Regions from separate parts of the Streptacidiphilus sp. PB12-B1b genome, predicted to be linked through region 1. Evidence: riboswitches for the same ligand, from Rfam matches in the RefSeq annotation. Region 1 holds a riboswitch; each other region holds the start of a gene.

Region 1 (7,580 bases):
GTGAGCAGCCCCCTTCCCGACCGGTCCGTACCCAGCGACGACATACCCCCGCCGGCCGCCGGGGAGCCGGGCGCGGGCCCGGCTCCGCTGGTCGGCGCCTTCCCCGTGCCGCAGGCCGCCGGGGGCCCGGACTTCCCGCTGCCGCGCCGGTTCCGCTACGCGCCGCGCCGGCAACTCCTCGAGAGCAAGCCGCTGCGGCTGGTAGCGCTGACGCTGCTGCTGGCGCTGTGCGGCGTCGGCATCCTGTGGAAGGTCGAGGGGCAGACCGGCGGCTCCGGGCTGCTCATCGGGATGTGCCTGGCGCTGGTGCCGGTGCCGCTGGTGCTGGCCGCGTTCTCCTGGCTGGACCGGGTGGAGCCCAAGCCGCTGCGCAACCTGCTGTTCTGCTTCGCCTGGGGCTCCTGCGCGGCGACCCTGGTCGCCATCATGGCCAACACCTGGGCGACGGATCTGCTGATCAGCCACCAGATCGGCGGCGGGCAGACGCTCGGGGCCAGCCTGGTCGCGCCGCTGGTCGAGGAGAGTTGCAAGGGCTCCGCCGTCCTGCTGCTGTTCCTGTTCCGCCGCAAGGACTTCAGCGGCATCGTCGACGGCGTGGTCTACGCCGGGTTCACCGCGACCGGCTTCGCCTTCACCGAGAACATCCTCTACATCGGCCGCTCGGTGCTGGACGGGCGGAACGAGGGCCTGGGAATCGAGGTGACCGTGGTCACCTTCATCCTGCGCGAGGTGATGTCGCCGTTCGCGCACCCGCTGTTCACCTCGATGACCGGGGTGGGCTTCGGGATCGCGGCGATGACCCGCCGCCGCTGGCTGAAGGTGCTCGCGCCGATCGGCGGCTGGGCCGTGGCCATGTTCATGCACGGCACCTGGAACGGCTCCTCGGTGCTGGGGTCGCTCGGCTTCATCGGCGTGTACTTCCTGTTCATGGTGCCGGTGTTCGGCCTGATGGTGTGGCTGGCGGTGTGGTCCCGGCGGAACGAGCTGAAGGCGGTGGGCCGTCAGCTGCCGGTGTACGCGGGCGCGGGCTGGATATCGCCGCCGGTGCCGCTGGTGCTGTCGTCCATGCGCACCCGCAGGCAGGCGCTGGACCTGGCCCGCTTCACGCTCGGCCCGAGCGGCGCCAGGACCATGCGGGAGTACCTGGGCTTTGCGACCTCGCTGGCGTTCCTGCGGCAGCGCGCCGAACGCGGCCTGGTCGGCCCGGAGTTCCCGGAGCGCGAGCAGGAGCTGCTGCACCACCTGTGGGAGCGGCGGGAGGCGGTCCGGGAGGTGCTGGCGCGGGTCGGCGAGCAGGAGTGGCAGCGGCTGCACCCGCCGGTACGGCCGGTGTACGGCTATCGGGGCGTGCCGCCGCAGGCCGCACGCCGCCAGCCGCTGCCGTACGCCCCCCAGCCGTACCCACAGCCTTACGCACAGCAGGCGTACGCGCCGCAGCCGTACGCGCCGCAGCCGTACGCATCGCAGCCGTACGCGCCGCAGCCCTACCCGCAGGCGTACCCGCAGCCGTACGGGCCCGGGTATCCGGCGCCGTACGGCGCACCGGGCGGCTTCCTCCCGGCGCAGCCGGTGCCGGGCGCGGGCCACCAGCCGCCACCGTTCCCGTACCAGCCGCAGCCGCACGCGCACCCGCCCCTCCCGCAGTCGCAACCGCAGCCGCAGTCGGCAGCTCCCGCGCCCCTGCCCGCGCCCGGCCCGGAGCAGCCCGCACCGGCGTCCGAGCCGCACCAGCCGCCCGCGCATCCCTCCCACTGAGCCTCCGTATCCCCGGCCCGTCGGAACCTTCCGGGTCGCCCCCGGCGTTGTCCCTTTTATCCGCACGCTGCGTGCGGGACGCCGACAATGCGTCAGGAGGCCCGCGGATGACGGATGGCATCTATCGCATGGCTGTGACCAGCGGCCACGCCCACAGAGACACCGTCTCCCTGGCCGAGGAGCAGGTCCGGCACTGGCTGAAGGCGCAGCACTACGACGGCCCGGTCGCCGAGGAGGGCCGACATCGCGTCGGCTCGCAGGCTGTTCTGGACTGCTCGCTCAAGGAGCGCGTGCGGGGCGCGAAGGGCGCGAAGGAGTCACTCGCGCGCTGGCGGTTGCGGGAGTTCACGCTCCAGGGCATCTGGCAGACCTCGCTCACGGTGAGCACGCCCACCGGCGGACGCACCTGGGTGCGGCTGGATGCCGAGCTGCTCCCGGCGCGGGGCGTGGCCGTCGCCAAGGCGCCCGTCCCCTCCCTGGCCCGCGGCCTGCTGGACGTCCTCTCCGCCACCGAGGGCGAGCACCCGGGCGCCGCCTCCCTGCATGCGATGCCGACCGTGATCGAGCGCGGCGACCTGGACGAGGTCCTGGACGAGCTGTGCGATCCGGACCGCCGGCTGCCCATCGTCGTCGCCAGCACCCCCTCCCACACCGACTTCGACGACTGGCTGGCCGAGACCGTCGACCCGCTGCTGCGCGGCTGCGCCGGGCTGGCCGTCCTGTACGCCCTGGCCCCCGGCGCCGAGCGGGAGTTCAACCGGGCGCTGGAGCACCACCGGGTGTTCGGCGGCGCGGTCCGCACCTACCTCCCCGGCCTCGACCCGGCCTGGCAGCCGGACGCCCAGCGGCACCGGGTGATGGCCCGGCACACCTTCGAATCGGATCTGCGCCGCGCCTCCGGGCTGCTGGCCTGGCTGCCGCGCCGGCTCGCCGTGCAGACGCCCATGCCGGACGCGCTGGCGGCGCTGCCGCCGCTGCGGGCCCGGGGGCTGACCGACAGCGGCGCGGAGATCGACGGCGTGCAGCCGGGATCGCTGCTGGTGGACACGCACGAGGAGGAGGCGCTGGAGGAGCGGGCGCGCGCGGGCGAGATCCAGGAGGTACGGCGCTGGCTGCGGGCGGCCGAGGAGCGCGAGTCGGAGCTGGCCGCGGAGTACGACGAGCAGTACAGCGAGCTGCGCGAGGCCCGCACCGAGGTCCGCTCGCTGCGCGGGCGCCTCGCCGCCGCCGGGTACCCGGACCTCGCCGACCACGCCCCGGCCGAACGCGACCTGCACAACGACCCGGCGTCCTTCGCCGAGCTGCTGGAGCGGATGGACGAGTTCCCGCTGCTCCGGTTCACCGGCGACCCCCGGCTGACCCGCGACCTGGACCAGCAGACGGACCACCCGACCTGGGTCCGTATGGCCTGGGACGCCCTGCTCGCCCTCCAGGACTACGCCGAGGCGGCGGTCCGGGGCGAGTCCGGCGGGGACTTCCGCCGCTGGTGCGAGAACACCCCGGCCGACTGCCACGCCTTCCCCCCGCGCAAGGTGATCCGCGACGAGTCCCGTACCGTCCGCTCCCACGGCAAATGGAAGAGCGAACGCGAACTCCCGGTCCCGCTGGACGTCAACCCGGCCGGCGAAGTCTTCATGGGCGCCCACCTGCGCATAGGCGGTGGCGGCACCGCCCCCCGGCTCCACTACCACGACGACTGCTCAGGCACCGGCCGCATCTACATCGGCTACATGGGCCTGCACCTGCACAACACCCGCACCAACTAGCCCAGCGCGACCCACGACCCCGCCGGGGGTCCGGGGGTTGCCCCCCGGGGGATGGAGCATCGGCGACATGGGCCTGCACCCGCACAACACCCGCACCAACTAGCCCAGCGCGACCCACGACCCCGCCGGGGGTCCGGGGGTTGCCCCCCGGGGGATGGAGCATCGGCTACATGGGCCTGCACCCGCACAACACCCGCACCAACTAGCCCAGCGCGACCCACGACCCCGCCGGGGGTCCGGGGGCTGCCCCCCGGGGGATGGAGCATCGGCTACATGGGCCTGCACCTGCACAACACCCGCACCAACTAGCTCGGCGCAGCCCCCGCGCCAATTGGGGTGGCCGGGGGCGGGTTAGGGTGCTGGGAGGACTAGTGCAGGAGGTCGTACGGACATGGCGCGGATTCCCTCATCCCTGGTCGCGGCAGCCGGCCTGATCGGCGGCTACGGTGTCGCGCGGGCGACGAAGCGGCGCGAGCTGGGCGGTGCGGCGCTGCTCGCCGCGGGTGCGGTCGCGGCGACGCAGTGGAAGCGGACGGCGGGGCCGGTCACGGCCGGTGCGTTGAGCGGCCTGTACGTGGCCGCGTTCGCGGGCTCGCACCCGCTGGCGAAGAAGCTGGGCGCCTGGCCGTCGGTGCTGACCGTCGCCGGTGGCGTTGCGGTGGCGTCCTGGGCCGCGGTGGACCGCCGGGCCTGACAGCCCGGACGCGAGAGGTGAGAGGTCCGGACGGCAGCTGAGCCGTCCGGACCTCTCGTGTCTGCAGTCCGATCAGAGGATCAGAGGACAAAGAGGACCCGCGGTCAGATGCTGAGGCCGCGCTCGGAGAGCCACTGCGCCGGGTCGACCGGCTCGCCGCCGCCGGGGCGGACCTCCAGGTGCAGGTGCGGGCCGGAGACGTTGCCGGTGGCGCCGACCCGGCCGATGGGCTGACCGGGCGTCACTTCGCCGGAGCCGACGCCGATCGCGGAGAGGTGGCAGTACCAGAGCTCGGTGCCGTCGGGCAGGGTCTCCACGACCCGGTAGCCGTAGGAGCCGGCCCAGCCGGCCGAGGTGACGGTGCCCGCGCCGATGGCGACGACCGGCGCGCCGGTCGCGGCGGAGAGGTCCAGGCCGGTGTGCAACTGTGCCCAGTAGGTGCCGGACTGGCCGAAGCCCGCTCCGACCACGGCCCCCTGCACCGGGGTGACCAGGGTGCCGAGCTGCTGCTGGTCGGCGGCGGCGCGGGCCTGCTGCTCGGCCTGGACGACCTGCGCGGCGGCCTCGGCCTCGGCCCTGGCCTGGGCCTCCTGGGCTTCGGCCTGGGCGGCTGCCTCGGCGGCGTGCTGCGCGGAGGCGTGGGCCTCCGCCTCGGCGTCGGCCCGGGCGGCGGCGAGCTTGGCGGCGGCGGCCTGCGCGGCCTGGCGGCGGGCGGCGTCGTCGGAGTCGGCGCGCTGCTGCGCGGCCTGGGCGCGGATGCGGTCGGCGAGGGCGGTGCCGGGGTCGGCGGCGGTGGCGTCGCGTTCCATCAGCGCGGTGGTCCCGGTGGACAGTTCAGCGGTGGCGTGGTCCTGGACGCTGAGCGAGGGCTTGGCGCCGGTGGGCCTGGCGTCGCCGATGGTCGCCGCGTGGGCCGGGGTGGCCAGGCCGATCGCGCCGGTGGCGCCGACCGCGGCCATGGCCGCCAGGCCGAGGACGGCCGAGGGCGCGATCCCTGCGGGGCGCTGCGGCGCCTCGGGTTGCACGGGTGCCCACGCGGACTGGTACGACGCCACGATCGGCGTGCTCCTTTCCTTCCCTAGCGCCGACCGGGTTAGCTGACGGGTTCGGGGAGGAAGGTCCCCTACAGCCTCGCGGCTGATTCACCCCAGGTACGTGGTTCCCCGGCTCCTGGGCGTCGCACGGGGCGGCGCCCAGCAGGATTAGGCGACAGAGCACGACGCCGCTCGTCGAACGGCAGAACTTCGTGCTGCGTTATCAAACGTTAATCCTAGAGACGATTGATTCCAAGTGGTTCGGGGAGGCAGCTGGCAACTCACGTTGCATACGCGGCTTTTGTCCGCATCGGTGCACCGGATCGACACACGCCTGTCATCAGCGGACCAGGCAGAACTCATTGCCCTCCGGGTCGAGCATGACCTGGAACGCGCCCTGGTCGTCCGTCCGGACCTCGCCGACGGCCCGCGCGCCGAGCCCGATCAGGGCGGTGCGGGCGGTGGCGATGTCGGGGACGTCGATGTCCAGGTGCAGCCGGTTCTTCCGGCTCTGCTTGCCCTCGGGCACCCGTTGGAAGGCCAGCCGGGGCTGGCCGCCGGGCGGGTCGACGTAGGACCAGTCGGGCGCGCGGTCCACCGGCAGGCCGCCCACCAGCGCGGCCCAGAAGCGGGCCAGCCGCGCGGGCTCGGCGCAGTCCACCACGATCTCGTCCAACCGGCCCATGCCCGCGGTCGGGCCCTCGCTCGTCACCACTCCGCCACGCTAGCGCCGTACGGCCCGGGACTGCGAGGTTCCGGCGCGACGCGGGCGGGTGAAGCTGCCGAAGGGTGAAGCTGCGGGCGGGTGAAGCCGTGGGCGGGCGCGCCGGTCAGTGCTGGGCGGCGGCCGGGCCCGCGCCGCTGTAGAGCCAGTCGACGAGGAGGTCGGCCAGCTGGTCGGCGGCCAAGGCGCGGGCGTTGGCGAAGCGTCCGTCGCTGTCGCCTTCGAGGAGCTTGCCGTCGGGGGCGAGCTCGACCAGGGCCGGGATGCCGACGCTTCCCAGGTCGACGTAGCGCTGGGCGAGGGCCAGGTTGTGGTCGAAGTGGCCGACGTCGATGGCGACGGTGTGGTAGTTCCGGGCCAGTACCTGGTGCACGCCGGGGGTGTCGACCAACGCGGACATCGCGCGGCAGTCCTCGCACCAGGCCGAGCCGAAGTCCAGCAGCACCGGCCTGCCGTCCGCGCGGGCGGCGGCGAGGGCCCGGGCGACGTCGTCGGAGGCGTCGGCGGCCGGGTCGTAGCTGTCGGGGACGGGGTCGAGGGTGACCGGCGGCAGCGACAGGAACGGCCGGGCCAGGCCCAGGCTCTCGTCCGACGGCTGCCCGGGGCGTCCGGCGGCGCCGGCCCCGGCTGCGGGGCGTCCACGGCCGACGACGGTGACGCAGCCGCCGAGGCAGCCGCCGAGGACGAGTACGGCCAGGGCCCAGGCGAGCGCCCGGGACGCGGCGCGGAGGCCGGTCATCGGCGGGGCCCTCCTCGGTCCGACTCCGGGGCGCCTACCGCCCCGGCATCAGTTGAGCAGCCGGGCCGCGCCGCGCCCGGTGCATCGCCGGGGCGCGGTGCGGCAATCACCCCGTCGGGTGACTGCCGGGCCGCTCACCGCCCGGCGGGCGCAACCAGGACGGGACGGGACGGCCGCCGGGCCAGGCGCCGGTCAGCCCCAGCTGAGGTAGGCCAGGCTGCCGAGCCCGGCGAGGGTGCAGTAGATGGCGAACGGCGTGAGCGTCCGGGTCTCGAAGTACTTGGTGAGGAAGCGCGTCGCCACGTAGCCGGCGACGAACGCGGCGACCGAGCCGGCCAGCACCTGCCCGCGGATGCCGTCCCCGGCCGGGCCGAGCAGCGAGGGGACCTTGAGCAGCGCGGCGGCGCCGATGACCGGGGTGGCGAGCAGGAAGGCGAAGCGGGCGGCGTCCTCGTGGCGCAGGCCCTTGAAGATCCCGGCGCTCATGGTGACGCCGGAGCGGCTGATGCCGGGCAGCAGGGCCAGCACCTGGGCGCCGCCGACGATGGCGGCCTGCTTCCAGTTCAGCTTGCCGGTGATGCGCAGGTCGGACACCTCGTCCGGGTGCAGCGGCAGGCCGTCGGGGCCCAGCTCGTCGACGGCGGCGTCCCCGGCCCGGCGGCGGCCGCTGCCGCCGCGCTTCAGCCGCTCGGCGCCGTAGAGCACCAGGCCGTTGAGGGCGAGGAAGGCGGCCGCGACCTTGGGGGTGCCGAGGGCGTCCTGGAACACCTTGTTCAGGGCCAGCCCGACGATGCCGACCGGGACGGTGGCGACGATCAGCAGCCAGGCGAGCTTCTGGTCCACGGTCTCGATCCGGCGCTGGACGACG
Region 2 (7,580 bases), 2.7 Mb from region 1:
CACCCCGCGCTCGACCAGCCAGGCCGCCGTCTTCTCCACCGAGGCCCGGGAGAGGCAGTAGACGATCCCGGACTCGCCCGGGTGCTCGGTCTGCAGCAGGTGCAGCAGCTGCTTGCGCGGCTCGTCCTTGGGCGCGATCCGGTACTGGATGTTGGGCCGGTCGAAGCTGGCCACGAAGTGGCGGGCGTCCTGCAGGTTCAGCCGGGAGGTGATCTCGGCGTGGGTGGCCTCGGTGGCGGTCGCGGTCAGCGCGATCCGGGGCACCGTCGGCCACTGTTCGTGCAGCGAGGACAGGGCCAGGTAGTCCGGGCGGAAGTCGTGGCCCCACTGGGCCACGCAGTGCGCCTCGTCGATGGCGAACAGCGCGATGGTGCCGCGCCGGAGCAGCCGGACGGTCGCCTCCACCCGCAGCCGCTCGGGCGCCAGGTACAGCAGGTCCAGCTCGCCGGCCAGGAACTCGGCCTCCACCAGCTGCCGTTCGTCCATGCTCTGCGAGGAGTTGAGGAACCCGGCCCGGACGCCCAGCGCCCGCAGCGCGTCCACCTGGTCCTGCATCAGCGCGATCAGCGGGGAGATGACCACCCCGACGCCGGGGCGCACCAGCGCCGGGATCTGGTAGCACAGCGACTTGCCGCCGCCGGTGGGCATCAGCACCAGCGCGTCGCCGCCGCCGATCACATGCTCGACGACCTCCTGCTGACTGCCCCGGAAGGCGTCGTAGCCGAAGACCCGGCGCAGCACGGACAGGGCCGCACCGCCCTCGTCCTCGGTGGCCGGGGCGGTGTCGGGGAGGTCCGGAGCGCTCATCCGCCGATTGTACGGGCCCGGACTGTCACGACGGGACGGAAACCGTCAGCAGCGGCCCGGGTGGGCGGGCGCGGCACACCGTCCGCGCCCGCCCGCCGCTGCGCCGTCGCTCCGGTCAGCGGTAGACGCGGACGTAGTCGGCGGCGAAGCTGATCGGGGCCGTGCCGGTCGGCGCCGGGTGGTACTCGCCGGCGCTCACCGACAGGCTGAGGATCAGGTAGGCCGACCAATTGGCGCCGACACCGGTGCCGTCGGAGTAGACCTTGGTGCCGTTGACGTACCAGTCCACCGAGTTGGCGCCGTAGTAGGTGCCGATGGTGACCCACTTGCCCGGGGCGACGGCCGCGGCGTTGGTGTAGTAGTCGTGGGCCGCGTTGACGTGGTTGGTCAGCTCCAGCAGGTTGGGGTTGTCGGGGTGGTACTCGAAGGTGTCGATCTCCCCGTTGCCGTTCTTCCAGGTCCACAGCGCGGGCCAGGCCCCGGTGCCGGAGGGCAGCTGGACGCGGGTCTCGGCGTAGTCGCCGGTCTTCACCTGGAAGCCCTGGCTGGAGCCCTCGGTGGTGAGCAGCCCGGTGTTCCAGGCCTGCTTGCCGTTCTCCAGGGTGTGGCTGGACGGCGAGGCGGTGAAGGTGGCGACGCCGCCCGCGACGTTCACGGCGTTCTCGTCCAGCCAGTCCAGCTTGTTGTCGTTCGGGTTGTGGTTGCCGTACTGGAAGGCGGTGGTGGTGTCGCCGACCCAGGTGCTGCCCCAGTTGATCGGGTTGCTGAACTCGTCCGACCAGACCAGGGACTGCCCGGGCACCGGCGAGCCGCTGGACGTCGGTGCGGGCGTGGGCGTGGACGTGGGCGTGGACGTCGGGGTCGGCGTCGACGTGGGCGCGGGGGTGCCGGCGCCGGTCGTGGCGGAGACCTTCAGCGACTGCGAGGCCAGGTTGTGCCAGGCCCCGGCCGAGTCCTGCCAGAAGCCGAACTCGGTGTACGTCCCGGACGGCAGGGTGCGGCTGCCGGTGGTGAGGGACAGGCCGCTCGGGCAGATCCTGACGTCGGACGCCGAGCCGGGGAAGTCCAGGTTGTCCCCGGCCGAGTCGCGGACGCCGACGCCGAGCGTCCTGGCGGTGAAGCAGGAGCCGGAGTGGACGGTGAGCGTTGCCTTGGCAGTGGTGCCGGCGGCCATCGCGGTGGGGGAGAGCCGGTCCTGGGTGACCTTGGGCGTGGTGGCCGCGGCCTGGGCCGGGCCGGACATCAGCGGCACGGCGACCAGAGCGGCGGCGCCGGCTATCGCGCCGAGGCGTGCGGGGGCGGTACGGGGAAGGCGCATGACGGAGTTCCTCGGTGACACGCCTGCGAGGTGAGCTGTCGGGTTCGGGCCTGAGGCAGCCCTGCCGCGCGGGGGAGCGGCTTCACCCCTAGCCGGTGCCTCCGGGGGGCCGAAGGCACGGCGACTGACCTGGTTCCCCCGCTCCTGTCCGTTCGAAGCTCGGTTTCCCACCGGCGAGTGGACAGGATGAGGCGCCCCGGCGGCGGGTTCCGCCCTGGGCGGAGACAGCAGGGTAGGCAGACCATCGAGCCCCGATCAATGAGATGTGCCTTGTCTCACACACGGGCGCTGCGCGTCCCCTGTCCGAGTGATCTCCGCCCGACGGGGTGGCCTGCGCGCCCCCGGCGTGGAACGGACACGTCCATGCGCGCACCCCTGAGAACCGCCGTCGCCGCCGGCCTCGCCCTGGCCTGCGGTCCGGCGCCGACCGCCCCGGCGCGGGCCGACACCGTCCTGCGCCATGTGGACTGGGCCTGCGGCGTCCCCTACTCCGGCGAGCTGCGCTGCACGCCGCCGCTGGCGGTCCCGCCCGGCGGCCACCTCTGGATCGGGGACGACACCGGCGGCCCGACCGTCTTCACCGTCTACCAGCGGCAGGGCGGCGCCCCGGCCCGGGTCGGCTGGATCGAGATGCTGCACGGCCAGGGCCTGGCCTACACCAACACCACCGCCGCCCCCGTCGTCCTCACGGTCACCCTCCACGCCGACGCCCCCACCGACCGCTGCGGCACCCGCCCCGAACACGGTTTCCTCGACATCCGCCGCTGACCCCCGCCGGGGGCGGTCTGTCGGTGCCCACGGACAGGGGGCCGGGGTCGGTGGTGTGACGGGTGGGGCGGGTTGCGGCCCCGGGGGTGGCGGGGAGTGCTTATCATGGTGCTTGGATCGTCCGGGCAAGGGGCCCGGATCTGTTGGGGGTCGGTGCTGTGGTTGCTGGTCGTGTGGTGCGTTTCGATGGTGTCCGCGGGTACGGGTTCATCGCTCCCGATCACGGTGGCGAAGACGTGTTTCTGCATGTGAACGATCTGCTCATCCCGGAGGCGGCGGTTCGCCCCGGGGTGGCGGTGGAGTTCGAGGTCGAGGACGGCGGCCGTGGGCTGAAGGCGTCCTCGGTGCGGCTCGCCCAGGGCGAGGCCCCGTCGGTCGCGGTCGCGGAGCCCCGGCTGCTGGACGGCGAGGAGCCCATGTGCGACCTGCTGTCCGTGGCCGAGTACACCCGTGACATGACGGAGCTGCTGCTGCGTGCGGCGCCGTCGCTGACCGGTGAGCAGATTCTGCGGATCCGGGGCGAGATGCTGAAGTTCGCCAAGACCCACGGGTGGACCGAGGGCTGACCGGTCCCTCAGCGCTGGTCGCTGGGGCGGGAGTTGGGAACCACGGCGGCATCGGTACGGGTCTGCGCCCGGCCGGTGCCGCCGTCGGCGTCGTACCGGAGCGGCAGCCGCAGCCGGCCGTCGTCCACGGCATGGCGGACGCTGCCGACGGCGGTGTGCGGCGCGGCCCCGGCGAACAGTTCGGCGTCGTCCTGGGTGGCGTCCACCAGGCTGCCGCAGCAGACCGCCAGCACCAGGCCCCCGGCGACCAGCGGCAGCAGCCGCCGCCTCGGCGGGGCGGCGAGCAGCGCCCGGATCCGGCGCGGCACCGGGCCGCCGGTGGCCGCCAGCACCCCGGCCGCCCCGCGGTCCCTCTTCGCCAGGGCGGCGCGGGCCAGGGCGCGGGCGACCACCGCCCGGTCGCCGACCGCGGCAGCGGCGTTCTCGTCGGCCCAGCGCTCGACGGCGAACGCGCCCTCCCTGCCCAGCGGGCGCAGCAGCGGGCAGGCCGCCGCGGCCAGGTGCAGGGCCAGCAGGAAGAGGTGGTGCCGGTGGCGCAGGTGCGCCCGCTCGTGCGCCATCAGCGCCTCGCGCTCGGGGCCGGGCAGTGCCCGGAGCATGCCGCTGGAGACCACCAGCCGCCCCCGGGCCAGGCCGGGCAGCCCGGGCACGGCGTATGCCTCCAGCCGGTCGTCGTCGACGACGGCCAGATCTCCCGCGCCCGGCAGCCGCCGGGCCTCCCGGCAGGCGCGCACCAGCGCCAGCCCGTGCCGCCGGGCCGACAGCGCCAGCGCGCCCAGCGCCGCCGCCAGGGCCAGCCCGCAGCCGACCGCGGTCAGCCGGGCCACCGGGTCGGCGGCCGCCAGCGCCCGGGGCGACCAGGCGCCGAGCGCGGCCACGGCCGGGATCTGCCCGAGGCCGGTGAGCGCCAGCAGCGCCAACGACCAGAACCAGGCTCCGGCGGCCACCAGCGCCGCGCAGGCCAACCCCCAGGCCGCCGCGCGCGGTGGCAGCCACCGGGACGGCCGGGGCGCGGCCACGCTCAGCAGCAGGCAGACCGCGAAGGGCACGTACACCAGGATGCGCACCGGTCACCGCCCGTTCTCGTCCAGCAGCGACCGCTGCGCCAACGCCTCGTCCTTGTCCGTTTCGTCCTTGTCCTCGGCGGCCCAAGCTACTACACGGGTACGACAACCGCCCGGGTCAGCTTCGGGGCCGGGCGCAGGAGCCGCGGATGACCAGTCCGGCCGGGACGGTGCGCGGCGGCACCGGCCGCGTCGCGCCCGAGGCCGCGCCCGCCACCAGGTCGAGCAGCAGGTGGACGGCGGCGCTGCCGAGCCGGAGCGGATCCTGGGCGACGGTGGTGAGCGCGGGCCGGACCAGGCTCGCCGCCTCGATGTTGTCGAAGCCGACGACGGCCATCTGCCGGGGCACGTCGATGCCGAGGTCGGCGAAGGCGTGCAGCGCGCCGATGGCCATCTCGTCCCCGGCGGCGAACACGCCGGTGGGCCGGTGCGGCAGGGCGGCCAGCCGCCGACCGGCCGCGTAGCCGCTGTCCAGGAAGAAGTCGCCGGGCTGCACGTAGCCGGGGGGCAGCCGCAGGCCCAACTCCTGTGCGGCGTCCTGGAAACCGGCGAGCCGGGCGGCGGCGGGCATCATCTGCGGCGGGCCGGTGATGGTGGCGATCCGGCGGTGGCCGAGGGCGTACAGGTGGCGGACGGCCTCGGCCGCGCCGCTGCGGTTGTCGGAGGTGACGTAAGAGGAGCGCGGGCCGGTCAGCGGGGTGTCGAAGGCGACGCAGGGCAGCCCGGAGCCGGTCAGCGCCCGGACCGCGGGCAGCTCCGGGTCCATGCCCATCATGATCACGCCGTCCAGCTGGTGCTGCCGTGCGGTCTCGGCGTAGAGCTGCTCGTCCCGGTCCTGGCCGCCGATGTTGAGCAGCAGCAGGTGGCGGCCGCTCTCGCCGAGCGCCCGCTTGATGCCGGTCATCAGGTCCTGCAGGAAGGGGTGGCGGTGGCCGCCGGTCTCGTAGCCGGTGTCCCAGAGCAGGCCGACGGTGTCCGACCGGCCGCGCACCAGGGCCCGGGCGGACTGGCTGGGCTGGTAGCCGAGGCGGCGGGCGGCGGCCCAGATCTGGGCCCGGGTGGCGGCGCTGACCTCGGGGTGGCCGTTCAGGGCGCGGGAGACCGTTGCGACCGACACCCCGCACTCACGGGCGAGGTCCCGGATGCCTGCCATGACTGCCGCCCTTCTCGTCGGTTACGGACCGCGCCCATCACATCACGCGCTGGCCGGGGCCGGGCGCAGCCGGTTCCGGTTCACCCCCGGCCGACGGTTGACGCTTCCATGATCAGCAAAGATACTCGCTACCACGGCTTCCGGAAACGTTTCCGGAAACCCCGGCCGCGCACCGTGCCGTGCCCGTGCCCGCCGCACCGCGCCCGCGCCCTCCCCGCCCCCCACGCGGGCCACGGCGCGGCGCGCCCACCCCTGCCGTCCGGCCCCGCCCCCACCCGGAAACCCCCACCCAGCACCTGACGACCCGAAGGACGACCGCCCATGCTCTCCCGCAGGAAGTTCGTCGCCGCATCCGCCGCAGCCCTGGCCGCACCCGCCGTCATCGCCACCGTGGTGTCGCGGGCGTCGGCCAACACCGGCACCACCCTCAGCATCGACCTGAAGAACACCACCGGCTCGGACACGGTCTACGCCTACGTCACCGGCAACGCGCTGGACCAGGGCAGCGCGCTGATGCTGCTCCAGGCCGACGGACGGACTCCCTACTACCCGTCCTCGCCGAGCAGCACCGGCAGCCCGCTGACGGTGAACTGCGCCATACCGCTGGGGCCGTCCGGATCCGGCCCGACCCGGATCACCGTCCCGCACATCGGCGGCGGACGCATCTGGTTCTCCGTCGGCGCGCCGATCACCTTCCTGCTCAACCCCGGCCCGGCCCTGGTCGAGCCGTCGGTGACCAACCCGTCCGACCCGAACATCCACACCCTGTGGGACTTCTGCGAGTTCACCTTCAGCAGCGCCGAGCTGTACGCCAACATCAGCTTCGTCGACTTCGTCTCGCTGCCCATCGGCCTGCAGCTGACCAGCTCCGACGGCTCCCAGTCCGCGCCCGGCCTGCCCGCGGGCGGCCTGGACACCGTGTGCGCCGCGCTCAACGCCCAGGCCGCGGCGGACGGCCAGGGCTGGAACCAGCTGGTGGTCACCTCCGGCTCGAAGAACCTGCGGGCGCTCAGCCCCACCAACGGCATCATCAACAACCCCTCGCTGCTCTCCGGCTACTTCGACGGATACCTCGAGCAGGTCTGGCAGAAGTACACCGGCAGCCCGCTGACCATCGACACCCAGGCGTCCTGGGGCAAGGTCACCGGCCAGGTCAGCGGCGGCGTGCTGAACTTCCCCGGGATCGGCTCCTTCGGCAAGCCGTCCAGCGCGGACGTCTTCAGCTGCGACACCGGACCGTTCAACGTCTCCGGCTCCGAGATGGGCGCGATCGCCGCCCGGCTGAGCGCCGCCATCAACCGCACGACCCTGCTGATCGACAGCGACCAGCCCGACGGCGAGAACCCCGCGCAGTACTACACCTATCCGCAGACCAACCACTACGCCCGCATCCTGCACGCGGTCAGCCTGGACGGGCGCGGCTACGCCTTCCCCTACGACGACGTCCAGCCCGACGGCGGCGTCGACCAGTCGGGCGCGGTCGTCGACGGCAACCCGACGCTGCTCACCATCACCGTGGGCCCGGCCAACGGCGGATCGACCACCCCGCCGACCGCGCCGCCGACGTCCGGCCCAACGGCCACGCCGACCCCCACCGGCGGCACGGTCAGCGCCTACGGCACCATCCAGGCCGAGTCGTACAGCAGCCAGTCGGGCACCAGCACCGAGACCACCACCGACAGCGGCGGCGGGAAGGACGTCGGCTCGATCGGCAACGGCGACTGGCTCGGCTACGCCGGGGTGGACTTCGGCAGCACCGGCGCGACCCAGTTCCAGGCCAGGGTGGCCTCCGGGGCGGCGGCCGGGGTCAGCGGCCTGGTCCAGGTGCGGCTCGACTCGGTCACCGGGCCGGTGCTGGGCAGCTTCGCGGTGGGCAGCACCGGCGGCTGGCAGAGCTGGAGCAC
Region 3 (7,580 bases), 6.6 Mb from region 1:
CCCGTCCGGGACTATGCGTCCGGCCATGGCCAGCTCGACGAGCTGCGCTCCGGCCAGCCCGAGGTCAAGGGTCTGCGGTTGCGCGGTGGTCCCGGTCGTCGGGTCCAGTGCGAGCAACAACAGTTCCTCGGGAATTGTTCTGCGGCTCTTGCCCATCCAAGCCTCCCCGCGTGGATGAAGACAGCGTGACGCCTCTCACACCCTGCTGTCGAGAGTGCCTGGAGAGTGACACGACACCGTGATCTCTGGAACCGCCCGGATGAACCCCACGTCTGGCACTGGAGGGGGCGTCAACACCGAGGAATCGCCGGTGGAGGGCACCGCGTGCCAGGGTTTTCGCGGCCGTGAAGGAAACTGGTGCCGGAGCGTCGATCTCGGGCGCCCACCGGACACGCGAGGAGGTTGGGATACGTGGGCGAGTCCCCCGGCAGGGTGGAACGGAACGGCGACGCGGACGGGGACCAGGAGGTGACGGTCCTCCCGGACACACGGGACGACGCGGATCGCGCGGATCGCGCGGATCACCGCGAGCCGAAGGCCGCCGCGGGCGGCGCCGACGCCTCAGCGGGCCCGGACGAACCGGACGACGCCGCCGAGGACGTCCGCGAGGACGCGCGCGAACCGGAGCTGGCCGGCGTCGGCGCCGCCGCGGCCGCCCGGGACGGCGGATCCCGCACCGCGGAGCGCCCCGCCCCCCGCAACGGCGCTCCGCGCCCCGCCCCCGACCCCCGCAACCACCCCGCCGACCCCGCCCCCAACGGCACCATCGCCCCCCAGCCCACCCCCACCGCCGAAGCCGCCACCGAGGCCCCGGAGAACGCCCCCGCCGCCGACCGCGAAGCCGGTTCCAGCCAAGCCGACGGCAGCGAGAACAACGCCTCGCAGCCCGCCGCCGCCGCGCGCGACGGCGCCGCGCCTACCGGCCCCGCCGAGCGCGAGGCTGATTCCAGCCAAGCCGAGGACGACGACGCCTCCGCAGCCGCCGCGCCCGGCGCCGAGCCGTCCGCTGAGGCCGCTACCGCCGCGCGCGCTGGCTCCGCCGCGAGTGAGGTCGACTCGGGCCAGGTGGGAGACGGTGACGGCACCGCTTCGCAGTCCGCTGCCGCTCCCGAACTCGATGGCGACGCGCGCTCCGCCTCCGTTGAGGCTGATTCCGGCCAGGCCGAGGACAGCGAGGGCACCGCAGCCGCCGCGCCCGGCGCCGAGCCGTCCGCTGAGGCCGGTACCGCCGCGCGCGCCGCCGCTGCCGAGCGTGAGGCTGATTCCGGCCAAGCCGAGGACCGCGAGGGTGCTGCCTCGCAGGCTGCTGGCGCTGGCGAGGCTGGTGCCGCTGACGACTCCCGCGGTGCTTCTGCTGGCGGCCCTGAGGACGGGGCGTCGGTACCGGCTGCGGTGGACCCGCGTACGCCTGCCGGGGCGAATTCCGGCCAGAGTGGGGACACCCGCACCACGGAGCTGCGGACCGGTGCCGAGGCGCCCGCCCGGCCCGCCGCCGACCCGCGTACCCCGGCCGAGCCCGGTGCCGCGCCCGCCGCCGCTGCCGCGCGGAAGGCGACCGGCGACCCGCGTACCCCTGCCGCAGACCAGGCCGCGCCCAGCGCTGCCCCTGCCGCTGACAAGGCCGCGCCCGCTGCTGCCGCCGCAGGCGGGCCGGGGGACGAGGATGCGGCTACGGCGCTGCTACCGTCTGCCGCCGAGAAGCGGACTGCGCTGCTGCCGACGGTCGGTCCCGGGGGGCGTCCGGCTGACGCGCCGACCACCGCCCTGCCGACCGCGACCGCGACCGCAGCGGCGGCGTCGGCGGACCAGGCCACCCGTGCGCTGCGTCGGCAGTCGTCCCAGCCCGCCACGCCCGTGGCCCCCACGCCCGTGGCCCCCGCGCCGGCGGGCCCCGCCGACGGCGGGGAGTCCGTGCCGGAGACCACCTCCGAGGCGCTGGAGATACTGGCCACCCTCAGCAGCCGCCCGATGACCCCGCTGCGCCGCGCGCTCCAGCGCTTCCGGCTGTGGGGCGTGCTGCTGGCCCTGCTGCTGGTGATCCTCGCGGTGGTGCAGCTGCTGCGTCCGCTGCCCGCGCCGCGCCTGCGGCTGACGGCGGCGTCGAGCTACACCTTCGCCGGGGCGACGCCCACCCTCGCCTGGCCGGGCAGCGGGCAGTCCGCCGTGGAGGTCGACGGCCTGGGCATGCTGGGCAACAGCGGCGCGGAGAAGCCGGTGCCGATCGCCAGCGTCACCAAGGTGATGACCGCGCACCTGGTCCTCAAGGACCACCCGCTGACCGTCGGCCAGCAGGGCCCGCTGATCACCGTGGACCAGCAGGCGCAGGACGACTACACCAACGGGACCAAGGACGGCGAGTCCGTCATGAAGGTCACCAAGGGCGAGCGCATCAGCGAGTACCAGGCGCTGCAGATGCTGCTGATCCCCTCGGCCAACAACGTGGCCCGGCTGCTGGGCCGTTGGGACGCGGGCACCGACGCCGCCTTCGTCGTCAAGATGCAGCAGGAGGCCGCCGCGCTGGGCATGAACCAGACCACGTACACGGACCCCAGCGGCCTCCAGGACACCACCAAGAGCACCGCCGACGACCAGCTGAAGCTGGCCAAGGTGGCGATCGAGACGCCGGTGTTCCGGGAGATCGTCAGCACCACCTCGTTCTCGCCGCCGCAGAACCCGCTGACGTACAACACCAACACCCTGATCGGCCAGGACGGCGTCATCGGCGTCAAGACCGGTTCGGACTCGGCGGCGCTGGGCTGCCTGATGTGGGCGGCCCGGACGACCGTCGGCGGCACCACGCAGACGGTCCTCGGCGTGACGCTGGGCCAGCCCGCGCTGAGCGCGTCGTTCGGCATCCTCGACAACGCGATGGCGACCAGCAAGAAGCTGCTGGTGAGCGCGGAGAACGTGCTGCAGTCGCAGATCCTGGTGAGCAAGGGCCAGGTGGTCGGGTACGTGGACGACGGCGAGGGCGGCCACACGCCGCTGGTCGTCTCCAAGGACGTCAACGTCATCGGCTGGGCCGGGACGACCGTCCCGGTGTCGCTGGAGGCCGTGGGCGGCGCCGTGCCGCGCACCGGGAAGGCCGGTCAGGCGGTGGCCTACCTGGTGGTCGGCACGGGCGCCAGCGCCCAGCGGATTCCGGTCACGCTGCGGTCGGCGCTGGCCGAGCCCTCGTACGGGGCCCGGCTGACCCGCGTCTGACCCGTATCTGAACCCGCCTGGCCCGGCGCGGCCCCCGGTGCACGTGGACCGGGGGCCGCGCCGGTGCCGGGGAGGTCACATGTGCACCGGGGCCGCCTCGGCGTCCGCCTGCTCGGGGGCGGCGGCCGGCCTGCCGGAGGGGTAGAGCAGGCCGCACAGGACCATGCCGAACAGGAAGAACCCGGCGGACCACCAGTACGCCGTCGAGTAGCTGTGCAGCTGCGCCTGGGCCAGCACGGCGGGGGTGTGGTGCCTGCCGACGAGGTAGGCGGTGGCGGCGCTGGTGGCCAGGGTGTTCAGCAGCGAGGTGCCGATCGAGCCGCCCACCTGCTGGCTGGTGTTGACGCAGGCGGAGGCCACGCCCGCGTCGCGGGGCTCGACCCGGGCCGTGGCCGTGGACATCGCCGGGGCGAAGATCAGGCCGATGCCGGCGCCGAGCACCAGCAGCGGCGGCAGCACATTGGCCGCGTAGCTGCTGTGCAGGTCGAGCGCGGTCATCCAGGTCATCGCGCCCGCGCCGAGCAGCATGCCCACCGGCACGATCGGTCGTGGACCGATCCTCGGGACGAGGGAGTTCTGCGCGGTGACCGAGGTGATGATCAGCATGCCGATCATCGGCAGGAAGGCCATCCCGGTCATCACCGGGGAGTAGCCCAGCGACTGCTGGAGGTAGTACGTCAGGAACAGGAAGACGCCGAACATGCCCGCGCCGGAGATGAACATCGCCAGGAAGGACGCGGCCCGGAACCGGTTGAGCACCACCCGCGGCGGCAGCAGCGGGTGCGGGGTGCGGCCCTGCCACCAGGCGAAGACGGCGATGAGAATCACACCGGCGAGCAGGAAGCCCCAGGTGGCGACGGTGCTCCAGGGGTGCGACTCGGCGTTGGAGAAGCCGTAGACCAGGCAGAACAGGCCCAGCGAGACGATGACCGTGCCCGGGATGTCCAGCCTCGGCGGGTTGGCGGGCTTGCCCGCGCGCAGCAGCCGGATGCCGCCGGTGAAGGCGATGACCGCCAGGATCAGGTTGACGTACAGGCACCAGCGCCAGTTCAGGTACTCGGTGAGCACGCCGCCCAGCAGCAGGCCGACGGCGCCGCCGGTGCCGGCGATAGCGCCGTAGATGCCGAACGCCTTGGCGCGCTCCTTGCCGTCGCTGAAGGTGGTGGTGAGCAGGGACAGCGCGGCCGGGGCGAGCAGGGCGCCGAAGCAGCCCTGGAGGGCGCGGGCGGAGACCAGCACGGCGAAGTTGGGCGAGGCGCCGCCGATCGCGGAGGCGACCGAGAAACCGATCAGGCCGATGAGGAACACCCGCTTGCGTCCGACGAGGTCGGCGATGCGCCCGCCCAGCAGCAGCAGGCTGCCGAAGGCCAGGGCGTAGGCGGTGACCACCCACTGCCGGTTGGCGTCGGTGAAGCCGAGTTCCCGCTGGGCGGAGGGGAGGGCGATGTTCACGATCGTCGCATCGAGAACGACCATCAGCTGGGCCAGGCCGATCACCACCAACACCCACCATCGGCGGCTGTTGCCGGTGGCCTGGTCGCCGGTGGTGGATTCTGCGGTCGTACGTGCCATGGCCGGATCTCCGATCCGTTCAAATATGGACAAGTACGACACTATGCGGGGTCCGGGGGCCTGGCATCTGGGCCTGGAGATGCCGTCCGCACGTGCTGCATTCAGTGACCGAGGTCACACGGACTTGTAGTTTCAAGCCTCATCTGCCTAGCGTGCATCCTGTTCGCACTTATGCGGAACCAACTCTTCCGAAACGCCGAGTCCTGCCGGCGGAGGCGTTGGCACACGAGTACCGACACCACGGCAGGGGCGGGGGAACCAGGTAAGTCGCCGCGATTCCAGCATCGCGGCTAGGGGTGAAGCCGTGCACGCACGGCCGGGCAACTCCAGCCCGAATCCGACAGCTCACCTCGCAGGCGTGGGAGAGGAAAACTTCACCATGCTGCTGTCCAGCCGCGGCCGCCACCGCGCCGTTCCTGCCCGCCGTACCGCCACCCAGCGCCTGCTCGCCGGCGCCGGAATCGCCAGCGTCGTCGGCATGGCCGTCCCGCTGGCCGGCGCCACCAGCGCCATGGCCGCCCCGTCCTCCTCCGCCAGCGCCGCCAGCACCACCCCCGCGCCCGCCGTGGCCGCCGCGCCCACCTCCGCCGGCACCCCCCGCCGCGCCGCCGCGCCCGCCGGGTACACCGTCGTCGCCGGTGACTGGCTCTCCACCATCGCGCAGAAGCACCACGTCTCGGGGGGCTGGGAGCGTCTGTACGCGCTCAACCGCTCCACGCTGACCCAGGGCCCGGACCTGATCTACCCCGGCGAGCACCTGGTCCTCGACGGCACCGTCGTCGCGTCGCACACCAGCGCCCCGGCCGCCCCCGCGCCCAGCACCCCGGCCAGCACGACCAGCACCTCCGGTTCGGCCACCGGCTCGGGCTCGGGCACCGGCTCCAGCGACGCCAACACCGCCGCCTCGGCCGCCGCCCAGGCCGCCTACAACGCCGCGACCAGCGCCGGTTCCTCGACCGGCTCCTCCGCGTCGTCCAACTCCGGCGCCGGCTCCGGCTCCGCCTCGGGCTCGACCTCCGGCGACTCGGCCACGACCACCGCGCCCAGCTCCAGCAGCGGCATGGCGGCGGCGATCGCCTTCGCTCAGGCGCAGGTCGGCAAGGCGTACGTCTACGGCGCCACCGGCCCCGACGCCTGGGACTGCTCGGGCCTGACCCAGGCCGCGCTGGCCCAGGCCGGGATCTCCATCCCGCGCACCAGCGAGGACCAGGCCGCCGCCGCCACGCCGGTGTCCATGAACGCCCTCCAGCCCGGCGACCTGCTGTTCTGGTCCAGCGACGGCACCGCCGCCGGTGCGTACCACGTCGCCATCTACATCGGCAACGGCTCGTACGTCGAGGCCGCCAACCCCAGCGCGGGCGTCAAGATCGACACGATCAGCGACTACACCCCCACCTTCGCCGGCCGTTTCTGACCCTCGGCACCCAGCGGCGCCAGCCGCCGACAGCACTGCGCCCCACCGGACAACTCCGGTGGGGCGCAGCGTCATTGCCGTCGCGGTACGGCCGGTCAGGCGTCGCGGCGCTTGAGCAGCACGCCGGCGACGGCCAGCAGCACCACGGCGTAGCCGACGAACAGCGCGAAGCCGCCCCACGGCGACATCAACGTCGGGTCTGGGACGACGTTGAGCAGCGCGCCGCCGGCATTGCTGGGCAGGTAGGGCACGATGTGCGGGGCCCAGCTCGAGGGCAGCAGGTTGGAAAGGATCGGGATCACCAGCAGCAGGCCGACCAGGGTGGAGATGGCACCCGCGCCGTTCCGGATCAGCGCGCCGAGGGCCACACCGAGCAGGCCGACGACGGCCAGGTACAGGCCGGTCCCCAAGACGACCCGGGCGACACCGGGTTCGGACAGCGTCACGGATCGGCTGTAGTGCGACAGGATGGCCTGGCCGCTGTAGAACGCGACCAGCGAGGCAATGGTCATCAGCACCAGGACGACCACGGCGTAGACCACGGCCTTGGCCCACAGGACGGGCAGCCGCTTGGGGACGGCCGAAAGGCTGGCCCGGATCATTCCGGTGCTGTACTCGCCGGTGACCATCAGCACGCCGAGGACGCCGATGGCGAGCTGGGCGAAGTGGTACGGGAAGAGGCTCAGTTCGGCGCCGTTGACGATGGGGGCGCCATGGTCGCCCGGACCACCGCCGGAGTGGGCGGCGTTGGCCCAGGTGAGCAGCGGGCCCAGGGCGACCATGAGGAGCACGGCCACCAGCAGCGTGATCGGGGTGGAGCGCAGCGTCCGCAGCTTGATCCACTCGGAGTTGATCACCCGCAGCTGGGTGACCTTCCCCTCCTGGACCCGGGCCGGGGCGGCCTGGGGGAGTTCGGTGGCGGTGGTGCTCATGCGGTGATCCTTCCGGTGCCGGCCGACTCGCCCGAACCGGCGACCGTGGTGCTGGCGTGGTACTCGACGGCGTCCCGGGTGAGTTCCATGAACGCCTCCTCCAGGGAGGCCTGCTGCGGCGCGAGCTCGAACAGGGTGATGCCGTGCTCGGCCGCGATCGTGCCGATGCGGTCGCTCTCCAGGCCGGTGACCTCGAGCGTGCCCGGCTCGGCGCTCTCCACCGCGACATCCGGGCCGACCAGCAGCCCCGCCAGCCGGTCGGCGTGCGGCGAGCGGACCCGCACCACGTTGCGCGAGGCACTGCGGGTGAACTCCTCCACGGAGGTGTCCGCGATGGGCCTGCCGCGCCCGACCACGATCAGGTGCTCGGCGGTCAGCGCCATCTCGCTCATCAGGTGCGAGGAGACGAAGACCGTGCGGCCCTCGGACGCCAGCCCCTTGAGCAGGTTGCGGATCCA
Region 4 (7,580 bases), 4.2 Mb from region 1:
CCGGCGCTGGTCCACCAGGCCCAGCCGACGCGGCTCGCGGCCCAGGAAGAGGTTGCGCGCCACCGACATCAGCGGGATCAGGTTCACCTCCTGGTAGATCGTCGAGATGCCCGCCGCCTGCGCCTCCAGCGGGCTGCGGAAGCTCTGCTCCCGGCCTGCCAGGCGCAGCGTCCCGGAGTCGGGGCGCAGCACGCCGGTGACCGCTTTGATCAGGGTGGACTTCCCGGCGCCGTTCTCGCCGACCAGGGCGTGCACCTCGCCCGGCAGCAGCCGGAAGTCGACGCCGCTCAGGGCGTGGACCCCGGCGAAGCTCTTGCTCACTCCGGTGACCTCCAGGACCGCCTCGGGCACCGGAACGTCTGGCTGGGGTGACACTCACCGCCTCCTTGCTGTGGATCGGGCCCGCAGGCGGCGGGGCGCTGGGGGTGCGCCCCGCCGCCAGGGGCTCAGTGGACCGGCTCGGCGGACCGGGCTCAGTAGACGAGGCCGCCGGACAGCGCCTGCGCCGCGTTGGCGGGGGTGAAGTGGTTGTCCTTGATGATCACCTTCGGCTGGACGCCGGTGCCGCCGTAGAAGTCGGTCAGGGACTGGAAGGCCAACGGTCCGAATCTCGGGTTGGTCTCGATGTCGGCCACCAACTGCCCGTCGGCGACGTCCTGCACGCACTGCTGGGTGCCGTCGATGGACACGATCTTGATGTCCTTGCCGGGGGTCTTCCCGGCGGACTTGATGGCCTGGATCGCGCCCAGTGCCATCTCGTCGTTCTCGGCGTAGACGGCGGTGATGCCGGGGTGCGACTGGAGCAGCTGCTCCATCACCGTCTGCCCGTCGGTCTCGTCGAAGTTGGCGGTCTGCGAGGCGACGACCTTCAGCCCGGGGTACTTGGCGGCTATCTCGGCGTTGAAGCCGTTGGTGCGGTCGGTGGAGACGTTGTTGCCGGGGGTTCCGGACAGCACCGCGACCTGCCCCTTGCCGCCGGTGGCCGCGCCGAGGTCGTCGGCGGCCGTCTGGGCCTGGCCGTAGAAGTTCGAGCCGATGAAGGCGACGAAGTCGGTGCAGGCGGTGCCGTTGGCGGTGCGGTCGATGGTGAGCACCGGGATCTTCCTGGCCTTGGCCTCGGCCAGCGCCGGGCCCAGGCCCGCGGAGTTCTCCGGGGCCACGATCAGCACCTTGGCGCCCTGCGCGATCATGTCCTCGATCTGCGAGTTCTGCGCGTTGACGTCGGCATTGGCGTTGCGCTGGATCAGCTTCACGCCCAGGGACTTGGCCTGTGCGGTGATGCTCGCGGTCTCGGTGGCGCGGAACGGGTTGCTGGTGGACTCGGACTGGGAGAACCCGACGATGGTCCTGCCGTCGGTGATGTCGAGCTTCGGCACCCCGCCCGCGTAGGTCTGGTACGTGCAGCCGGAGCCGGCGCCCGCCGGGGCGGAGGCGGCGACGGTCTGCTGGGCGGCGGCGGTGTCGGCCCCGCCGGTGGTGGCGGCGCCGGAGGCGGTGGCGTTGCCCGCGTTGGTGCAGGCGCTCGCGCCGAGGCACAGGGCCGCAGCCAGGGCCGTTGCCGGGACGGCTCTGCGCAGGGGAATGGCGTGCATACGCCGATCACATCCTTGTGGAGGTGGGTGGGTGCCCCGCGGATGGTTCCGCAGGCGGCCGCCGGGAGCGGGCCGCCTGCGGCCCGGGGAGGGCATTCCAACGATGTAACAGGAATATTGATGACAGCGCTCTCCCGGCCTGTCAAGGCTTCCGGCGCGGTCGGATGGGTGCGCGCGCAGGCTCGACACGGCTGTCGGCGGCGGTACTTGACGCCGCGGACGCCGGAGCGGCTCAATGATGCGTTACAACGATGGACAGGCTCCGGCCGGGCCCCGGACAGCGCTTCGCCCCGCCACGGGGTGGCGGGGCGAAGGGCCTGGCGGGGGAACAGCGTCGGCTCTACAGGTGCCGCATCGCGTAGACGGTGCCGACGGTGTCGATGGACTCGTAGCGCACCACCGTGCCCTTGTGCGGCGCGTGCAGGATCATGCCGTTTCCGGCGTACATGCCGACGTGCGTGTCGTCGTTGAAGAACACCAGGTCGCCGACCTGAAGGTCGGACTCGCTGGCGACCGGGGTGCCCTGGGTGACCTGGTCGTAGGTGGTGCGGCCGATGTTCAGCCCGGCCTTGTCGTAGGCCCACATCATCAGGCCGGAGCAGTCGAAGGTGGTCGGGCCGGTGTGGGACCACACGTACGGGTCGCCGAGCCGGGTCTGCGCCGCGGCGAAGGCCGCCGCCTCGACCGCGTCCCCGGCCGAGGCATGGCCCAGGTCCACCGGGGCGCCGCCACCGCTACTGTCACCGCCGCCGTTCCCGTCCCCGGCTCCGTGGCCGCCGCTGCCGTTGTGGGCGGTCGTGGTCGCCGGGGCGCCGTTCAGCTCCTGGTCGACGGCGAGCCGCTGGGCGGCGGTGAAGGAGTTCAGCCGGGCCTGGGCGGCGCTCAGCTTCTGCTGGACCTGGGTCTTGGCGGCGGCCAGCCGGGCGGCGGACGCGGCCAGCGCCCTGAGCTTGGCCTCGGCCGTGGCCTTCTCCCTGTCGAGCGTGGTCTCGGCGCCCTGCAACCCGCTGAGCAACTCGGCCTGGCTGGAGTTGAGTTGAACGGTGGTGGAGGCCTGGTCCAGGTAGTTGGAGGGGTCGGCCGAGAGCATCAGCTGCACGGTCGGGTCGATGGTGCCCCCGTCCCGGTACTGGGCTGCGGCGGCGGCCCCGAGCAGCGACTCCTGCGCGTTGATCGCGGCCTGCTGCCGGGCGATCTCGTTCTGAAGGACCGTCACCTGCTGCTGGAGCTGCTGCTGTTGCTCCTGCGCGGTGTCGTACCGCTGCACCGCCGCGTCGGCGGCGACGTTGTCGGCCTGCACCTCGGCGGCGAGCGAGGCGGTACTGGGCGGCGGGGCGGCCTGCGCGGACTGCGCGTTGGCGGTGATCGCCACGGTGGTCGCGGCGACGGCGGTCAGCACGGTGACCCGGGTGCGGTGGGGCGTTGGGGTACGGCGATGGGACGCCACGAAGGCGAGCTCCTTCTTCCTCGCCCGCCTACCGGGTTAGCTGACGGGTTCGGGCTGGAAGATCGCCCTACGGCGCCTCACCGGCAGTGACCGGCCTGACGTCGATTCACCCCGAGGAACGAGTGGTTCCCCGGCTCCGAGTTGTCGGCTCTCCTGCCGCGCCTCGGACTCGGCGGGAACACCGCTGCCACCCGGCGGGTGATCGACAGCGCGGTGGTTCGCTGACCGACTTTAGTGATCCAACCGTGATTAGTTCAATGCTTGTCGGTAAAGATTACTGATGCGCCGAAAGGTTCCCGCAGGCATCCCGCGGACGGGCGGAGCACAGCCGAGACACCCCCGACAAGGGAGATCCCCATGAGCATGCCGACCGGTCGGACCTTCCTCCTGGTGCACGGAGCCTGGCACAGCGGCGCGTGCTGGGAGCGCGTCGTCCCGCTGCTGACCTCCGCCGGACACCGGGTGCTGGCCCCCTCGCTGACCGGCCACGGCGACAGGGCCCACCTGCTCAGCCCCGAGGTCGGGCTCGACACGCACGTCCAGGACGTCGTCGGGCTGATCACCGGGCAGGACCTCACCGAGGTGGTCCTCGTCGGACACAGCTACGCCGGGCTGGTCATCTCGTCCGCCGCCCACCAGATCCCGGACCGGATCGCGCACCTGGTCTACCTCGACGCCATGGTCCCCGAGGACGGCGAGAGCGCGCTCGACGTCATCCCGCTGACCCAGACCCTGATCGACCAGGCCGCCGCGTCCGGCAGCCCCTGGCGGATACCGCCGCTGCCCGCCCTGCCCCCGCCCCACGGCCTGTTCGGGGTCACCGACCCGACCGACGCCGCCTGGCTGCAAGGGCTGCTCACCGACCAGTCAGTGCGCTGCTTGGTGCAACCGGTGCACCTCGGCAACCCGGCCGCGGACGCCATCCCGCGCACGCACATCCACTGCGTCGCCGGCCCGCCGGACGGCCCCGCCCGCCGACCGGTTCCCGCGACCCAGCCCAACGGCGCCCCGGCGCAGGTACGGGAACTGGCCACCGGCCACGACTGCATGGTCACCCAGCCGGCCGAGCTCGCCGGGCTGCTGCTCACCCTCGGCTGAGCCGCCCGCCGGCCGGGCCGCCCCACCCGGCGCTGCCTACCCATGGCAGGGGCAGGCTGCGCGCCGCGCGACCGCACATACTGAATTCCATGAACGGCACATCGCAACTCGGCGAGTTCCTCCAGGCCCGTCGCTCCCAGCTCCGTCCCGAGGACATCGGGATGCCCACCTACGGCGAGCGGCGGAGGGTCTCCGGCCTCCGGCGCGAGGAGTTGGCGCTGCTGGCCGGGGTGAGCGTGTCCTACTACACCCGGCTGGAGCAGGGGCAGTCGCTGAACGCCTCGCCCGAGGTGTTGGACGCGATCGCCGGGGCCCTGCGGCTGGACGAGGCCGAGCGGCTGCACCTGCACGACCTGGCCCGCCCGGAGCGTCAGCGCGGCCGGGGGCGGCGGCCCGCTCCGGAGCGGGTGACCGACGCGGCGCGCCAGCTGCTGGACGCCCTGGCGGACGTCCCCGCGGTGGTGATCGGCCGCCGCAGCGACGTCCTGGCCTGGAACCGGCTGGGGCACGCGCTGTTCGCCGGACACCTGGAGCCGGACGCCGCCGAGTCGCCCGCCCGGCGCCCCAACATGGCCAGGCTGGTGTTCCTCGACGCCCACACCCGCGAGCTGTACGCGGACTGGCCCAGCAAGGCCAAGGCGGTCGTGGGCAATCTGCGCCTGGTGGCAGGCCAGTACCCGCAGGACTCGGCACTGCACACGCTGGTGGGCGAACTGAGCGCCAAGAGCCCCGACTTCGCCTCGATGTGGGCCGACCACCGGGTCAAGGACTGCACGGTCGCCGCCTACGAGATGCGGCACCCGCTGGTCGGCTCGCTGACCGTCACCCAGCAGACGCTGAGCCACGGGCCCGGCCCGAACGTCGTGGTCGCCACCGCGGCGGCGGGCTCGCCCTCGCGGGCCGCGCTGGACCTGCTCTCCCAGGCCATCGACCGGCCCGCCACCGCTGCCGTCACCCCTGCCCCCACATCTGCCCCGGAAGGACGAGGGGCCCAGGTCAGCCCCGGCTGACCCCCGTCACGGCCCGCCGCCCGCACTGAGCCGGCGGCGGGCGATCACTCCCCCCGGGAACGGCCGACCGTCGGCCGCTGCCCCAACCCGCCATGGGCGCCTGCGCCCTGGCCGGACGCACCTTTCACCCATGCGCCGCCGTGTGGCTGCCGCATGCCCGAAAACAGTGAAGGAACCATGTTCACCAAGCTCTCCAAGGCCGCCCTGTCCGCCGTCGGCCTGTCCGCCGCCGCCGTCCTGGCCACCTCCGCCCTGGCCGTCCCCAGCGCCTCCGCGGCCTCGGCGCCGCTGAGCGACGCCCGTGTCGCCGTGCACTTCGACCTGGCCGCCGGCCAGACGCCGGAGAACGTCGCGCCGGCCCCGCACGGCGGCAGCTACGTCACCTTCGCCAAGGCCCGCCAGGTCGCCGAGGTCTCCCGCACGGGCACGATCCGGGTCCTGGCGACCCTGCCGCTTCCGGCCGACGGCGGCGTGCACACCCCGGCCCTCGGCTTCCCGCTGACCCTCGGCATCGTCCGCGGCCACGACGGGACGCTGTACTTCCTGTACGCCACCGGCACGGCCGACCTGACCGGCGTGTGGCGGCTGCGCCCCGGCGGACAGCCCGAGCGGATCGCCGCGCTGCCCGCCGACAGCCTGCCCAACGGCCTGGCCCTGGACGCCCGCACCGGCAGCCTGTACGTCGCCGACTCCGCACTGGGCACGGTGTGGCGCGTGCCCACCTCCGGCGGCGCCGCGCAGTCGTGGTCCACCGACCCGGCGCTGGCCCCGTCCGGATTCCTCGGCGCCAACGGCCTGAAGCTCCGCGACGGCGCGGTCTGGGTCACCAACCTGGACCGGGGCACCATCGTGCGCATCCCGGTCCTGCCGAACGGCAGCGCCGGCCAGGCCCGGGTCACCGCCACCGGGCTCACCGGGATCGACGACTTCGCCTTCACCGGGCGCGGCGACCAGATCCTCGCCGCCCTCGACACCGTCAACCAGGTCGCACTGGTCCAGCCCGACGGCAGCCACTCCATCGTGCTGACCGCGGCCGACGGGCTGGAAGGACCGACCTCCATCGCGCTGCGCGGCGACACCGTCTCCGTCCTCAGCGCCGCCTACCTCACCGGCACGGACCCCGACCTGGTCCTCGCCCACCTGAACAACTGACCCGCGCAGCCCCGCTGTTCACCCGTAACCACGCAAGGAGCCATCCATGAACGAGCTCACGCTCGGCGACGTCACGGTCACCCGCATCGAGGAGATGCACGGCCCGATCATGCCCGCCGACCAGTTCTTCCCCGACCTGCCCGAGCAGGCGTGGAAGGAGCACCGGCAGGCGCTCGTGCCCGACCACCTGGGCGCCGACGACGCCATGGTCCACACCGCCTTCCAGACCTGGCTGCTGCGCAGCGAGGGCCGGACCATCCTGATCGACACCGGCGTCGGCAACGGCAAGAGCCGCCCCGGCGTCCCGTCCTGGACCGGCCTGGAGTCGGGCTACCTCGCCAACCTCGCCCGGGCCGGCGTGCGGCCCGAGGACGTCGACGTGGTGGTCAACACCCACCTGCACGCCGACCACATCGGCTGGAACACCCGCCTGGTCGACGGCGCGTGGGTGCCCACCTTCCCGAACGCCGTCTACCTGATGCCCCGGGCCGACTTCGAGTTCTGGAACCCGGCCGGCAACCCGGACGTCGCCGGCGGCGTCAACGAGAACGCCTACGAGGACAGCATCGCCCCCGTCCACGCCGCAGGCCAGGTGCGGCTGTGGGAGGACAGCCACACCATCGACGGCAATCTGCGGCTGGAGGCCGCTCCCGGCCACACCCCGGGGTCCAGCGTCGTCACGCTGGCCTCCGGCGCCGACCGGGCCCTGTTCGCGGGCGACATCCTGCACACGCCGCTGCAGGTCGTGCACCCCGACCACAGCAGCTGCTTCTGCCAGGACCCGGCCGCCGCCCGCACCACCCGCCGCAGGCTGCTCGGCTGGGCTGCCGACACCCACGCCCTGGTCCTGCCCGCCCACTTCAGCGGACACAGCGCCCTGGAGGTCGAGCACAGCGGCGACGCCTTCGCCGTCAAGGGCTGGGCGCCGCTCGCACGGTACTGACCCACGGCAACGGCCTGCCGCCGCTCCCGGAGCACCATCCCGGGAGCGGCGGCAGGCCGTGCGCAGGCCGTGCGTCAGGTGGTGATGGTGGCGACGGTCTCCACGCCGTAGCTGCGGGCGTAGCCGTTCTCGGTGCCGACGAGCAGGTCGACGACCTCGAAGTAGCGGTCCCAGAACGGGGTTTCGCGCAGCGCGTCGATCAGCAGCCGGTAGGCGCGGTGGTCGTCCGCCTCCCAGACCCAGACGTCGGTCACGCGCGCGGAGTAGAACTCCGTGTCGTAGAAGCGTGAACGGACGCCGGTGGTACGGGACTTGATCGCGGGCAGCACCTCGGTGGC

Evidence for each region. A riboswitch is a leader RNA that binds a small molecule or an ion and turns the genes downstream of it on or off. The one in region 1 is predicted to bind cyclic di-AMP.
Region 2: linked by a shared signal. The riboswitch ahead of GXW83_RS20780 (family 16 glycosylhydrolase) and the one ahead of GXW83_RS32210 (M23 family metallopeptidase) in region 1 are both predicted to bind cyclic di-AMP.
Region 3: linked by a shared signal. The riboswitch ahead of GXW83_RS35035 (LysM peptidoglycan-binding domain-containing C40 family peptidase) and the one ahead of GXW83_RS32210 (M23 family metallopeptidase) in region 1 are both predicted to bind cyclic di-AMP.
Region 4: linked by a shared signal. The riboswitch ahead of GXW83_RS14495 (C40 family peptidase) and the one ahead of GXW83_RS32210 (M23 family metallopeptidase) in region 1 are both predicted to bind cyclic di-AMP.

Annotation. Positions count from the first base shown of each region.
Region 1 covers NZ_CP048405.1:7,388,699-7,396,278, forward strand. Annotated here, with positions in the region: gene GXW83_RS32195 (PrsW family intramembrane metalloprotease) at 1-1,755, shown strand; gene GXW83_RS35180 (hypothetical protein) at 1,884-3,521, shown strand; gene GXW83_RS32205 (hypothetical protein) at 3,913-4,215, shown strand; gene GXW83_RS32210 (M23 family metallopeptidase) at 4,320-5,270, opposite strand; cyclic di-AMP (ydaO/yuaA leader) riboswitch at 5,283-5,434, opposite strand; gene GXW83_RS32215 (VOC family protein) at 5,590-5,934, opposite strand; gene GXW83_RS32220 (co-chaperone YbbN) at 6,080-6,712, opposite strand; gene GXW83_RS32225 (undecaprenyl-diphosphate phosphatase) at 6,905-7,580, opposite strand, start outside.
Region 2 covers NZ_CP048405.1:4,684,534-4,692,113, reverse strand. Annotated here, with positions in the region: gene recQ (DNA helicase RecQ) at 1-807, opposite strand, end outside; gene GXW83_RS20780 (family 16 glycosylhydrolase) at 923-2,125, opposite strand; cyclic di-AMP (ydaO/yuaA leader) riboswitch at 2,131-2,295, opposite strand; gene GXW83_RS20775 (hypothetical protein) at 2,489-2,893, shown strand; gene GXW83_RS20770 (cold-shock protein) at 3,052-3,459, shown strand; gene GXW83_RS20765 (M48 family metalloprotease) at 3,468-4,526, opposite strand; gene GXW83_RS20760 (LacI family DNA-binding transcriptional regulator) at 4,642-5,676, opposite strand; gene GXW83_RS20755 (beta-1,3-glucanase family protein) at 5,998-7,580, shown strand, end outside.
Region 3 covers NZ_CP048405.1:830,948-838,527, forward strand. Annotated here, with positions in the region: gene GXW83_RS03870 (GPP34 family phosphoprotein) at 1-156, opposite strand, end outside; gene GXW83_RS34775 (hypothetical protein) at 412-3,204, shown strand; gene GXW83_RS03880 (MFS transporter) at 3,280-4,776, opposite strand; cyclic di-AMP (ydaO/yuaA leader) riboswitch at 4,961-5,150, shown strand; gene GXW83_RS35035 (LysM peptidoglycan-binding domain-containing C40 family peptidase) at 5,135-6,190, shown strand; gene GXW83_RS03890 (ABC transporter permease) at 6,286-7,122, opposite strand; gene GXW83_RS03895 (ATP-binding cassette domain-containing protein) at 7,119-7,580, opposite strand, start outside.
Region 4 covers NZ_CP048405.1:3,190,785-3,198,364, forward strand. Annotated here, with positions in the region: gene GXW83_RS14485 (sugar ABC transporter ATP-binding protein) at 1-375, opposite strand, end outside; gene GXW83_RS14490 (ABC transporter substrate-binding protein) at 474-1,592, opposite strand; gene GXW83_RS14495 (C40 family peptidase) at 1,933-3,039, opposite strand; cyclic di-AMP (ydaO/yuaA leader) riboswitch at 3,050-3,224, opposite strand; gene GXW83_RS14500 (alpha/beta fold hydrolase) at 3,397-4,137, shown strand; gene GXW83_RS14505 (helix-turn-helix domain-containing protein) at 4,227-5,147, shown strand; gene GXW83_RS14510 (hypothetical protein) at 5,325-6,299, shown strand; gene GXW83_RS14515 (MBL fold metallo-hydrolase) at 6,346-7,242, shown strand; gene GXW83_RS14520 (darcynin family protein) at 7,317-7,580, opposite strand, start outside.